2 regions of the Arthrobacter sp. Ha26 genome follow, and region 1 is predicted to be linked to the other one. Evidence: riboswitches for the same ligand, from Rfam matches in the RefSeq annotation. Region 1 holds a riboswitch; the other holds the start of a gene.
The links. Region 1 has a riboswitch for thiamine pyrophosphate ahead of thiC (phosphomethylpyrimidine synthase ThiC). Riboswitches for the same ligand answer to the same signal wherever they lie in the genome.
Positions count from the first base shown of each region.

Region 2: it holds a riboswitch for thiamine pyrophosphate, as region 1 does, so the genes downstream of both, AC5RVY_RS05200 (ECF transporter S component) here and thiC (phosphomethylpyrimidine synthase ThiC) in region 1, are expected to answer to the same signal.

Region 1 covers NZ_JBNHGX010000007.1:155,996-160,633, forward strand. The annotation lists gene ffh (signal recognition particle protein) at 1-126, shown strand, start outside; gene AC5RVY_RS16410 (alpha/beta hydrolase) at 230-964, shown strand; gene thiC (phosphomethylpyrimidine synthase ThiC) at 984-2,810, opposite strand; TPP riboswitch at 2,805-2,912, opposite strand; gene AC5RVY_RS16420 (amidohydrolase family protein) at 2,994-4,076, shown strand; gene AC5RVY_RS16425 (VOC family protein) at 4,180-4,638, shown strand, end outside.
Region 2 covers NZ_JBNHGX010000001.1:1,087,774-1,092,411, forward strand. The annotation lists gene AC5RVY_RS05190 (energy-coupling factor transporter transmembrane component T family protein) at 1-499, opposite strand, end outside; gene AC5RVY_RS05195 (ABC transporter ATP-binding protein) at 496-2,052, opposite strand; gene AC5RVY_RS05200 (ECF transporter S component) at 2,052-2,675, opposite strand; TPP riboswitch at 2,740-2,880, opposite strand; gene AC5RVY_RS05205 (heme-degrading domain-containing protein) at 2,954-3,496, shown strand; gene AC5RVY_RS05210 (hypothetical protein) at 3,537-3,746, shown strand; gene AC5RVY_RS05215 (DUF4383 domain-containing protein) at 3,893-4,378, shown strand; gene AC5RVY_RS05220 (iron-containing redox enzyme family protein) at 4,444-4,638, shown strand, end outside.

The DNA.
Region 1 (4,638 bases):
GAAGCCCGCCGCGCGAACGCCGCCAAGGCGCTCCCCACCGGTGCCGCGTTCGGCCAGCAGCCGGGCGATTTCGATCCCTCGCAGCTGAACCTGCCCAAGGGCTTCGACAAGTTCCTGGGCAAGTAGGAACAGGTTCCAACCGAGTAGCGCCAAGTGTCGTTTTGACCGCTCAAAACGACACTTGGCGCTACTCACTTAAGTTGTCGGTGCCGTGGAATAGGGTTGGGTCATGTTCAAGCAGAGGGTAGTGTTCGTGCACGGCGCCGGCAGCTTCGGCTCCGCCGCCTGGCCCCGGCAGCATGGCATGGCACTGTCCTACGACGCACTGTTCCTCCGCCGCCACGGCTATGACCCGGTGGCTGAGCCGGTTGAATCCTCGTTCGAGGAGGACTCCAGGATTGTGCTGCGGTCGCTGGCCGACGACGGCCGGGGCGCCGCCGGAGGGCATGTCGTGGCACATTCCCAAGGCGCCATCGCAGCCATGCTGGCCGCCGTGGAACGCCCGGACCTGGTCTTTTCCCTGACGCTGGTGGAACCGGCCTGCTTGTCGCTGACCGCCGAACTTCCGGCCACAGCGGCCCACATCGGCCTCATGCAGCCGCTGTTCGAGGCCCGGCACCAGATGAGCGACCAGGATTTCCAGCGCGAGTTCGTCCGGCGCGTCTACGCCACCGACCTGCAGCAGCCCGCCACCGCCGAGGAGAAACGTTCCGCCAGGCGGCTCCGGCTGCAGGCCCCCGCTTGGGAAGCCCCGCTGCACATCGTTCCCGGCGTGCCCACCCTGGTCCTCACCGGGGGATGGGAGCCGCTCTACGAGGAGATTGCCGGGTACCTGCGGGAGACCGGCGCCCTGCACCGCACTGCGGCGGGAGGGCACCGGCCCCATGACTCGGTGGAGGGGGACCGGATGATCCGATCGTTCATCCGGGACGTGAGCCGGGTGCAGTCCGCCCGGGCTTCCTGATGTCCTGGCTACTTGTGCCCTAGCCTCCGGCGGGGACGCTCAGCTCCGGCAGGTACACCTTGCCGCCGGCCGCCAGGAATTCCTCGCTTTTCCCCCGCATGCCCTCGGCAGCATCGGCCAGTGCCGCCTGCGAGGCAGCGGACCCATATTCGTCCCGGATATCCTGGCTGATCCGCATAGAGCAGAACTTGGGGCCGCACATGGAACAGAAATGGGCAGTCTTGGCAGGTTCTGCAGGCAACGTCTCGTCATGGAAGGCCTCGGCCGTCACCGGGTCAAGCGACAACGCGAACTGGTCGCGCCAACGGAACTCGAACCGCGCCTTGGACAGGGCATCATCGCGTTCATGCGCACCGGGGTGGCCCTTGGCGAGGTCTGCCGCGTGGGCTGCGATCTTGTAGGTGATCACTCCGGTCTTGACGTCGTCCTTGTTGGGCAGGCCCAGGTGCTCCTTAGGAGTGACGTAGCACAGCATGGCGGTGCCGTAGCGGGCAATCTCCGTGGCACCGATGGCCGAGGTGATGTGGTCGTAGCCGGGCGCCACATCAGTGACCAGGGGCCCCAGGGTGTAGAACGGCGCGCCCTTGCACAGCTCCTGCTGGCGTTCCACGTTCTCCCTCACCAGGTGGAACGGGATATGGCCGGGACCCTCCACCATCACCTGCACGTCGTACTCCCAGGCGCGCTGCGTGAGCTCAGCCAGCGTATCCAGTTCGGCGAACTGGGCGGCATCATTGGCGTCCGCCGTAGCCCCCGGCCGCAGTCCGTCACCCAGCGAAAACGCGACGTCGTACTGCGCGAAGATTTCGCAGAGCTCGTCAAAGTGGGTGTAGAGGAAGTTCTCCTGGTGATGCGCCAGGCACCAGCCGGCCATGATCGAGCCCCCGCGGGACACAATGCCCGTTACGCGGTCCGCCGTCAGGGGAACATACCGGAGCAGGACACCGGCATGGATGGTCATATAGTCCACGCCCTGTTCGCACTGCTCAATAACGGTGTCGCGGAAAATCTCCCAGGTGAGCGCGTTCGCCTCCCCCTTGACCTTCTCAAGGGCCTGGTAGATGGGGACGGTGCCGATCGGAACCGGAGAGTTGCGGATGATCCATTCCCTCGTGGTGTGGATGTCATCGCCGGTGGAAAGGTCCATCACGGTGTCCGCGCCCCACTGGGTGGCCCACTGCAGCTTGTCCACCTCCTCGGCGATCGAACTGGTGACCGCCGAGTTTCCGATGTTCGCATTGATCTTCACCAGGAACGCCTTGCCGATGATCATCGGCTCGGACTCCGGGTGGTTGATGTTGGTGGGAATGATGGCCCGGCCGGCAGCCACTTCACTGCGGACCAGCTCCACGTCACAGTTCTCCCGCAATGCCACGAACCGCATCTCCGGGGTGATAATGCCCTGCCGGGCATAGTGCATTTGCGTCACGGTTTTGCCGCCGACGGCGCGGCGGGGCACCGGCCGGGCGCCCTTCCACTCTGCGCTGGCCGCCCCGCGGCGGACGGCCGAGCGCCCGTCGTCGAGCAGGTTCCGCCCGCGGCCCCCGTAGGTTTCCGTGTCTCCCCGGGCTTCGATCCACTCCGCGCGGAACGGGGTGAGGCCGCGGACGGGATCACTGCCCGGACCGGCGGTGCGGTAGACCCGGAACGGCCCGTTCGGCTGGCCGTTCGGTGAATCCGCTAGCTCGATTTCCGTGACCGGCACCCGGATCCCGGCCGCTTCGTCCTGGACGAACGCCAAGGAATGGGACTTCAGCGACTGTGTGACCGGAGGCTGGTCCTGGCCACCCGCGGTTGCGCCGGACGGATTTTGGGCAGGGTTAAACTGTGCATTTGGTGTACTCAAGGAATACTCACTTCCTTCGCCGGCATTACCCGGACAGGTTCAACGGTCGCAGGCTGCATCAGCCCGATCTCAGCCCCTGCAAGGGCACCCGTGTGGTCACCAAGAAGCTACCACAGCTGTTTCGGAAGGGCCGTGTCACATGCGGTGGTGCTAGCCTGTCCGGGCGGGAAGAGAGGCACATCCATGGCAGAGATCATCCAGTTCAACGGTCCGGTCCTCACCGGGCCGGACACGGAGGAACGCGGGCTGTGGTCCGTTGACGGCAGGCTTACGTTCCGGCGGCCGGAGGCGGAGCCGGACCGGTTCCTGGACGGCTGGGTACTGCCCGGGTTTGCAGACGCGCACTGCCACATCGGCCTGGGCCCGGGAGGCGCGGTGGACGAAGCGACGGCGGAAGAACAGGCAAGAACCGACCTTGACGCCGGCACACTGCTGGTCCGGGACGCGGGTTCTCCCGCAGACACCCGCTTCCTCCAGCGCAGCCGCGAAGCCCCGGTGCTGATCAGGGCCGGCAGGCATGTCGCCAGGAGCCGCCGGTACCTTCGCGGCTTTGCGGAGGAAGTGGAACCTGAGGGGCTGGTTGAGGCCGTCCGGAAGCAGGCACGTGACGGCGACGGCTGGGTCAAGCTCGTGGGGGACTGGATAGACCGCGACGCCGGTGACCTGGCGCCGTCGTTTCCCGCCGCCGTTGTCAGGGACGCCGTCCAGGCAGTGCACGACGAAGGCGCGCGGATCACCGCGCACTGCTTTGCCGAGGAAACACTGGACCAGATGCTGGACGCGGACATCGACTGCATCGAACACGCCACCGGACTGCTGCCGCGGCACCTTCCGCGGTTCGCCGAGCAAGGCGTTCCCATTGTGCCCACCCTCATCAACATCGCCACGTTCCCGGACATCGCCGTGCAGGCGGAGCCTAAGTTCCCCCGGTACGCGGCCCATATGCGCGCCCTGTGGGAACGGCGCGCGGAGCGGGTGCTGGAGGCCTTCGACGCCGGAGTGAAGATTTACGCCGGCACGGATGCCGGCAGCGTCATCCGCCACGGGCGGATCGGTGATGAAATCCTGGCCCTCCACCACGCCGGCCTGCCTGTGGCCGCCGCCCTCGACGCCGCGTGCTGGGGCGCCCGGAAGTGGCTGGGTGCTGACGCGATCGAGGAAGGTGCCCGGGCCGACGTCGTCCTGTGCCGGGAGGACCCGCGCCAGGTTCTGGAAACGGTGCAGGAGCCGGCCCGCGTAGTGCTGGGAGGGCACGTGGTGCGCTGACGCAGGCGAAGTCCCGGAACCACTTGGAATAAATTGAAGCTTCAAGTAATTTTAATAGTGACAGGCCCACCAACCCGACGGGCCACACCACCGGGAGTTTTCAATGACTGCAGAAGCCGCCACCCAGGATCTTCTTCCTGCCGACCTCGCCATGGGCACCGTGATGCTCAAGGTGGGTGACATGAAGGTCATGACCGATTACTACCAGCGCGCCCTTGGGCTTGACGTTATTGCCGAGCAGGACGGCGGCCTCTACCTCGGCCGGCTGCAGAAGCCGCTGGTGCACCTTGCCCCCGCTCCGGGCCTGAACCTCCCCGGCAGGGGAGAGGCAGGCCTCTTCCACACGGCGCTGCTGTTTGAAAACCAGGCCGACCTCGCCGCCACCATCGCCACCGCGGCACAGTTCGAACCGCGCTCTTTCACGGGCAGCGCCGACCACCTTGTCAGCGAGGCCTTCTACTTCAATGATCCCGAAGGCAACGGCATTGAGCTGTACTGGGACCGTCCCCGGAGCAACTGGTCCTGGAACGGCACGGACGTGGTGATGGACAGCCTGGCCCTG
Region 2 (4,638 bases), on a different contig from region 1:
GCCACTCTTCAGCCAGCAGCCCCACCAGGCGCATGGCTGCCAAGGTTCCCAGCACGAACCGGTGCGGGAGCCGCGCCTTTTGCGCCAGGGCATCTGCCAGGTCCGTGGGATCGGTGCAGCTCATCAGCAGCACCGCGGGCAGCGCAATCGCCAGCCCGCGCAGCATGAACCCGGCCCCCAGCTCCAGGGAGCCTTCACTCATGGTCCAGAGGCCGACGTCGATCAGCGTCCTTCCGCTGTCCGGCGCCAGGATGGAGGTGCTCCAGCCGCCCACGGCTGCGGCGATGATCAGCGGCCACCCGCGCTGCCACAGCAGCGTCAGGGTAAGTCCGGCCAGGGGAAACAGCAGGAGTTCGGCAGCGAGCGCAACCGAGGCGGACACCCAGTCGATGGACAGCGCCAGCACTGCGGTCACCAGGAAGACGGCGGCGAACTTGCTCAGCGGGTTGGCGCGGGTCAGCAGGGCGTGGTTTCCCCGCAGGTTCAGCTCCTGCCTCATGTCGCCACCGCCGGCGCCGCACCCATCCGCAGCTCGGCTCCGCCCAAGGCTGCCGTGAACTCGGCATCGTGGGTCACTGAGACCACTGCGGTGCCGGCATCGAGGAGCTCTGACAGGAACGAGGCCAGCTCAGCCCAGGTGTTGGCGTCCTGGCCAAACGTGGGCTCGTCCAGCACCAAAACCTGCGGGTGCGCGGCCAGGACCGTGGCCACCGAGAGCCGCCGTTTCTCGCCTCCCGAAAGCGTATACGGGTTGGCGTCAACGAGCTCCGTCAGCCGCAACCGCTCCAGCAGCTCATCGACCCGCTCCGTCCCATGGCCAAGGTGCCGCGGGCCGAACAGGAGTTCGTCGATCACTTTTCCCGTCACGAACTGGTGCTCTGGCTCCTGGAAAACGGTGCCTACGCGCTCAATCAGCTGTTCCGCCTTCCACTGGTAGGGATCGATGCCGGCACCACGGCTGAGGGCCAAGGTGGCGGAGACCTTGCCGGCGACGGGCTCCAGAAGACCGGCAAGGGTCAGGGCAAAAGTCGATTTTCCGGCGCCGTTGGGTCCCGTAATGGCCAGTGCCTGCCCCACCCGGACCTGGGCGGAGATCCCCTGTTGCACTGGTACCGGCGGGAACTTGCGGAAGCCCCTGCGGCGGGCCCGTTCCCGCGAAACCGCCAGTTCCTCGGCGGCAAGCAGGAGACCGCCTGCTCCGGGGGCAGGCTCCGCGGAACGCTGCCGGGTTTGCGGAACATAGCCGGGCACCCACACGCCGGCCGCGATGAGCATGCTCCGCGCCTCGCTAAGCACCTGGTCAGGCGCCCCGTCCAGGAGTACGGCTGAATCGGTGGATGAACCGGGCTGCAGCACCACGATCCGGTCCACCAGGTCTTTCCAGACGGACACGCGGTGTTCCACCACCACCAGGGTTGCCCCGGTCTTGGCCACGCAACGCGCCACCGCGTCCCGCACCTCCATCACGCCCGCGGGGTCCAGGTTGGCGGTCGGCTCGTCCAAGAGGATCAGCCCGGGCCGCATGGCAAGGATGCCGGCGAGCGCCAGGCGCTGTTTCTGCCCGCCGGACAGGGCCGATGTCGGGTGGTCCAGCGGCAGGTGGGACAGGCCGACGTCGTCCAGCGCCTCATGCACGCGGGTCCAGATCTCATCCCTGGGCACAGCGAGGTTCTCGGCGCCGAAGGCGACGTCGTCACCCACCCGGGACAGGACCACCTGCGTCTCCGGGTCCTGCTGCATCAGGCCGGCCCGGCCGCGCTGCTCACGGGGGAAGGCGCCGTCAACCAATAACGAACCGGACTCGTCGGAATCGCCGGCCTCGCCGCCGTCGTCGTTCACATCACCCAAAACACCTGCCAGGGCATGGAGGAGGGTGGACTTGCCCGCCCCGGACGGACCGAGGAGGAGTACCCGTTCGCCCGGTTGGATATCCAGGTCAAGGGCGCGGAGCGCAGGCTTGGCACGTCCGGCATGCCGCCAGCCCCAGCCGCGGGCGCTGATGGCTGCCGGACGCGCCGCAACCGGCGCTCCGTGGTGGGAGGTGGCCGGCATCAGGAGAAAACGGGCTCCGTTGCTGCCTTGCGCGAGGCGAAGGAGCTCAGGACGCCGGTCTTCGCCAGGCCACGCGTGGCGACCCATGACAGTGCGCCGGCGATGATGGCACCCGAGATCCCGGTGAAGATGATGTACGCCAGCTTGTCCCCGCCCGAGTAGGCGATGTTCCAGCCCCACGGCGCGAAGGAGTCGTTCAGTCCGCAGAACAGGCCCGCACCGGCACCGGCCAGCAGGGATACCGGCAGGTTGAACTTCCTGTACACGAAGATGGCGAAAATAATTTCGGCGCCCAAGCCCTGGACAAAACCGGAGAAGAGCACGGATGCGCCGTACTGGGACCCCATCAGCAGTTCACCGGTGGCGGCGACCGTCTCGCAGAACAGGGCGGCGCCCGGCTTGCGGATGATGAGCATGCCCAGCACGGCCGGGATCATCCAGCCGCCGGCGATCAGTCCGGTCAGGGGCGGATAGACGGCGTTCATGGGGGCCGAAACTGCGGCTGCTCCCTGGGACCAGGCCCAGAAGATGACGCCGCCGGCGATGGCGATCAGGGCCGCCACCACGATGTCCACCACGCGCCAGGACTTGCTGCTGGTCTTCTTTACTGCTGTTGTTGCCATGCGATCCTCCTGAGGAACAGGAGGGGAAAGTGGACGCGGCCGGCACTGCTGCGGCGGCCGGACACACTTCGAGAACTCGACTCCCTTGCGCCGGTACTAACCGGATCAGGTTCGAGGGTCTGCGGCTGTCCGCACTCTCAGCGCCCACCTGCGGATCCTGGCGTGGCCAGAACTGCCCGACGGCGGCGCTCCCCTGTCGTTGAATGATTCTGTGGGTAAATAAACAGCCCTGTTGGGCGTGGTCCAGTTTACACCGGAGTAGGGGTAGATTGTGGGCCATGACTGCCAATTCGCCGGATATGACCGAGTACGATCCCGACTCGGATAACACCCAGCCGGAGGGCTCCCTGCAAGTGCTCATCGCGCGGGTTGAGGGCGAAATCCGGGAACTGCAGTTCCCCCGGTTCTCCATGGATGATGCCCTGAACCTGGGGCTGCTGCTGGTGGAGCTGGGCAAAGAGGACCAGCTCCCCATCGCGATAGACATCACCAAGGGTGAACAGGTCCTGTTCCATGTGGCCCTGCCGGGAGCCACCCCGGACAACGAGCACTGGATCCGGGCCAAGCAGCGGACCGCCGCGCGTTACGAGGTGCCGTCCCTGCTGGTGGGACTGCGCGGCCGGCTCCGTGGCGGCAGCATCGAGGACCAGGGCTGGTTCGACCAGAGCTTGTACGCAGCCCACGGCGGCTCCTTTCCGGTGTACGTAGCAGGGGTGGGCGCGGTAGCAACGGTGACCGTTTCGGGGCTTCCGCAGGTCCAGGACCACAATCTGGTGGTGCAGGCCCTGCGGGAAGTCCTTGGCTCCATGGGCGCGGACTGACCCAGCGTTACTGGCACGGTTTCAGGTTGAGGAGGACGCCATGGGCGGTCCTGGGGAGGAAAACCAGGTGCGGGCGGCATTGGACAAGGCCGAGGACGAGATGATTTTCATTGGCCCCGACCACCCCTACTATTCCCTGCTCGCTGAACTTGTGGCCGCCGTCGGGAAGGCCTGGGAGCAGGGGTGTGAGCAAGGCCGCCACGGCGGGAAGCACCCGAACCCTTACCGATGGACCGCCCCGGATGAGTGAGCGCCTGCTGGTTTAAGCTCCACTGCCCGCGCTAACGAAAACAGAGCATGCCCGTGCCGTTCGCCAAAACAGGGTAAGGAAGCCTGCTTAGCTTTTATTAGTAATCATGCTTACTATGTTGTTCCCGGCTTTTGAGGAGAACAGGTATGGCGGTCAGCACCCGCGCCACAGCAGCGAGGACGGGCCTGCAGAAGGCCACCTTTGCCACGGGTGGCATCTTCCTCCTGATGGGCATCCTGGGATTCATCCCCGGTATCACCACGAACTACGGCTCCCTCGGGCTTGCCGGTCCCGGCTCCAAGGCAGAGCTGTTCGGCATCTTCCAGGTGTCGGTGCTGCACAACGCAGTCCATATCCTGTTCGGAGTTGCCGGCCTGGTGATGGCGCGAACCCACCGGCAGGGGCGGAACTACCTCATTTATGGCGGCGTCACTTACCTGTTCCTGTGGCTGTACGGCCTGCTGATCGGTGACGACCTGCCGGCCAACTTCCTTCCCGAAAACAACCCGGACAACTGGCTCCACCTGGCCCTGGGCTTGGCCATGATCGCGCTTGCCGTCCTGCTGTCCCCCAAGATCACCCCCGGCAGCCCGGCCCGGGAACCGGCCCCGCACCTGGACAGCGAGACCTGAACGCCGAACCGAAGCCGCTGTCAAAGACGCAGCACCGCCAGCACCGCCATCCCAGAAGGAGCACCATGAAGATCCCGGAACCTCGAGGCCCGCTCAGCAGTACGCTGTTCAAGGCCCTCGCGAACGCACCTGCCAGCACCGAGGGAGCAGCCGCCGTCGAGGAACTGCACCTGCTGGTTGCGGCCCACGCTGTAGCCTCCGCTGACATCGTCGAGGACGACGACGTCCAGCTGACCCTCTTCTGCCTCTACGAGCTCCAC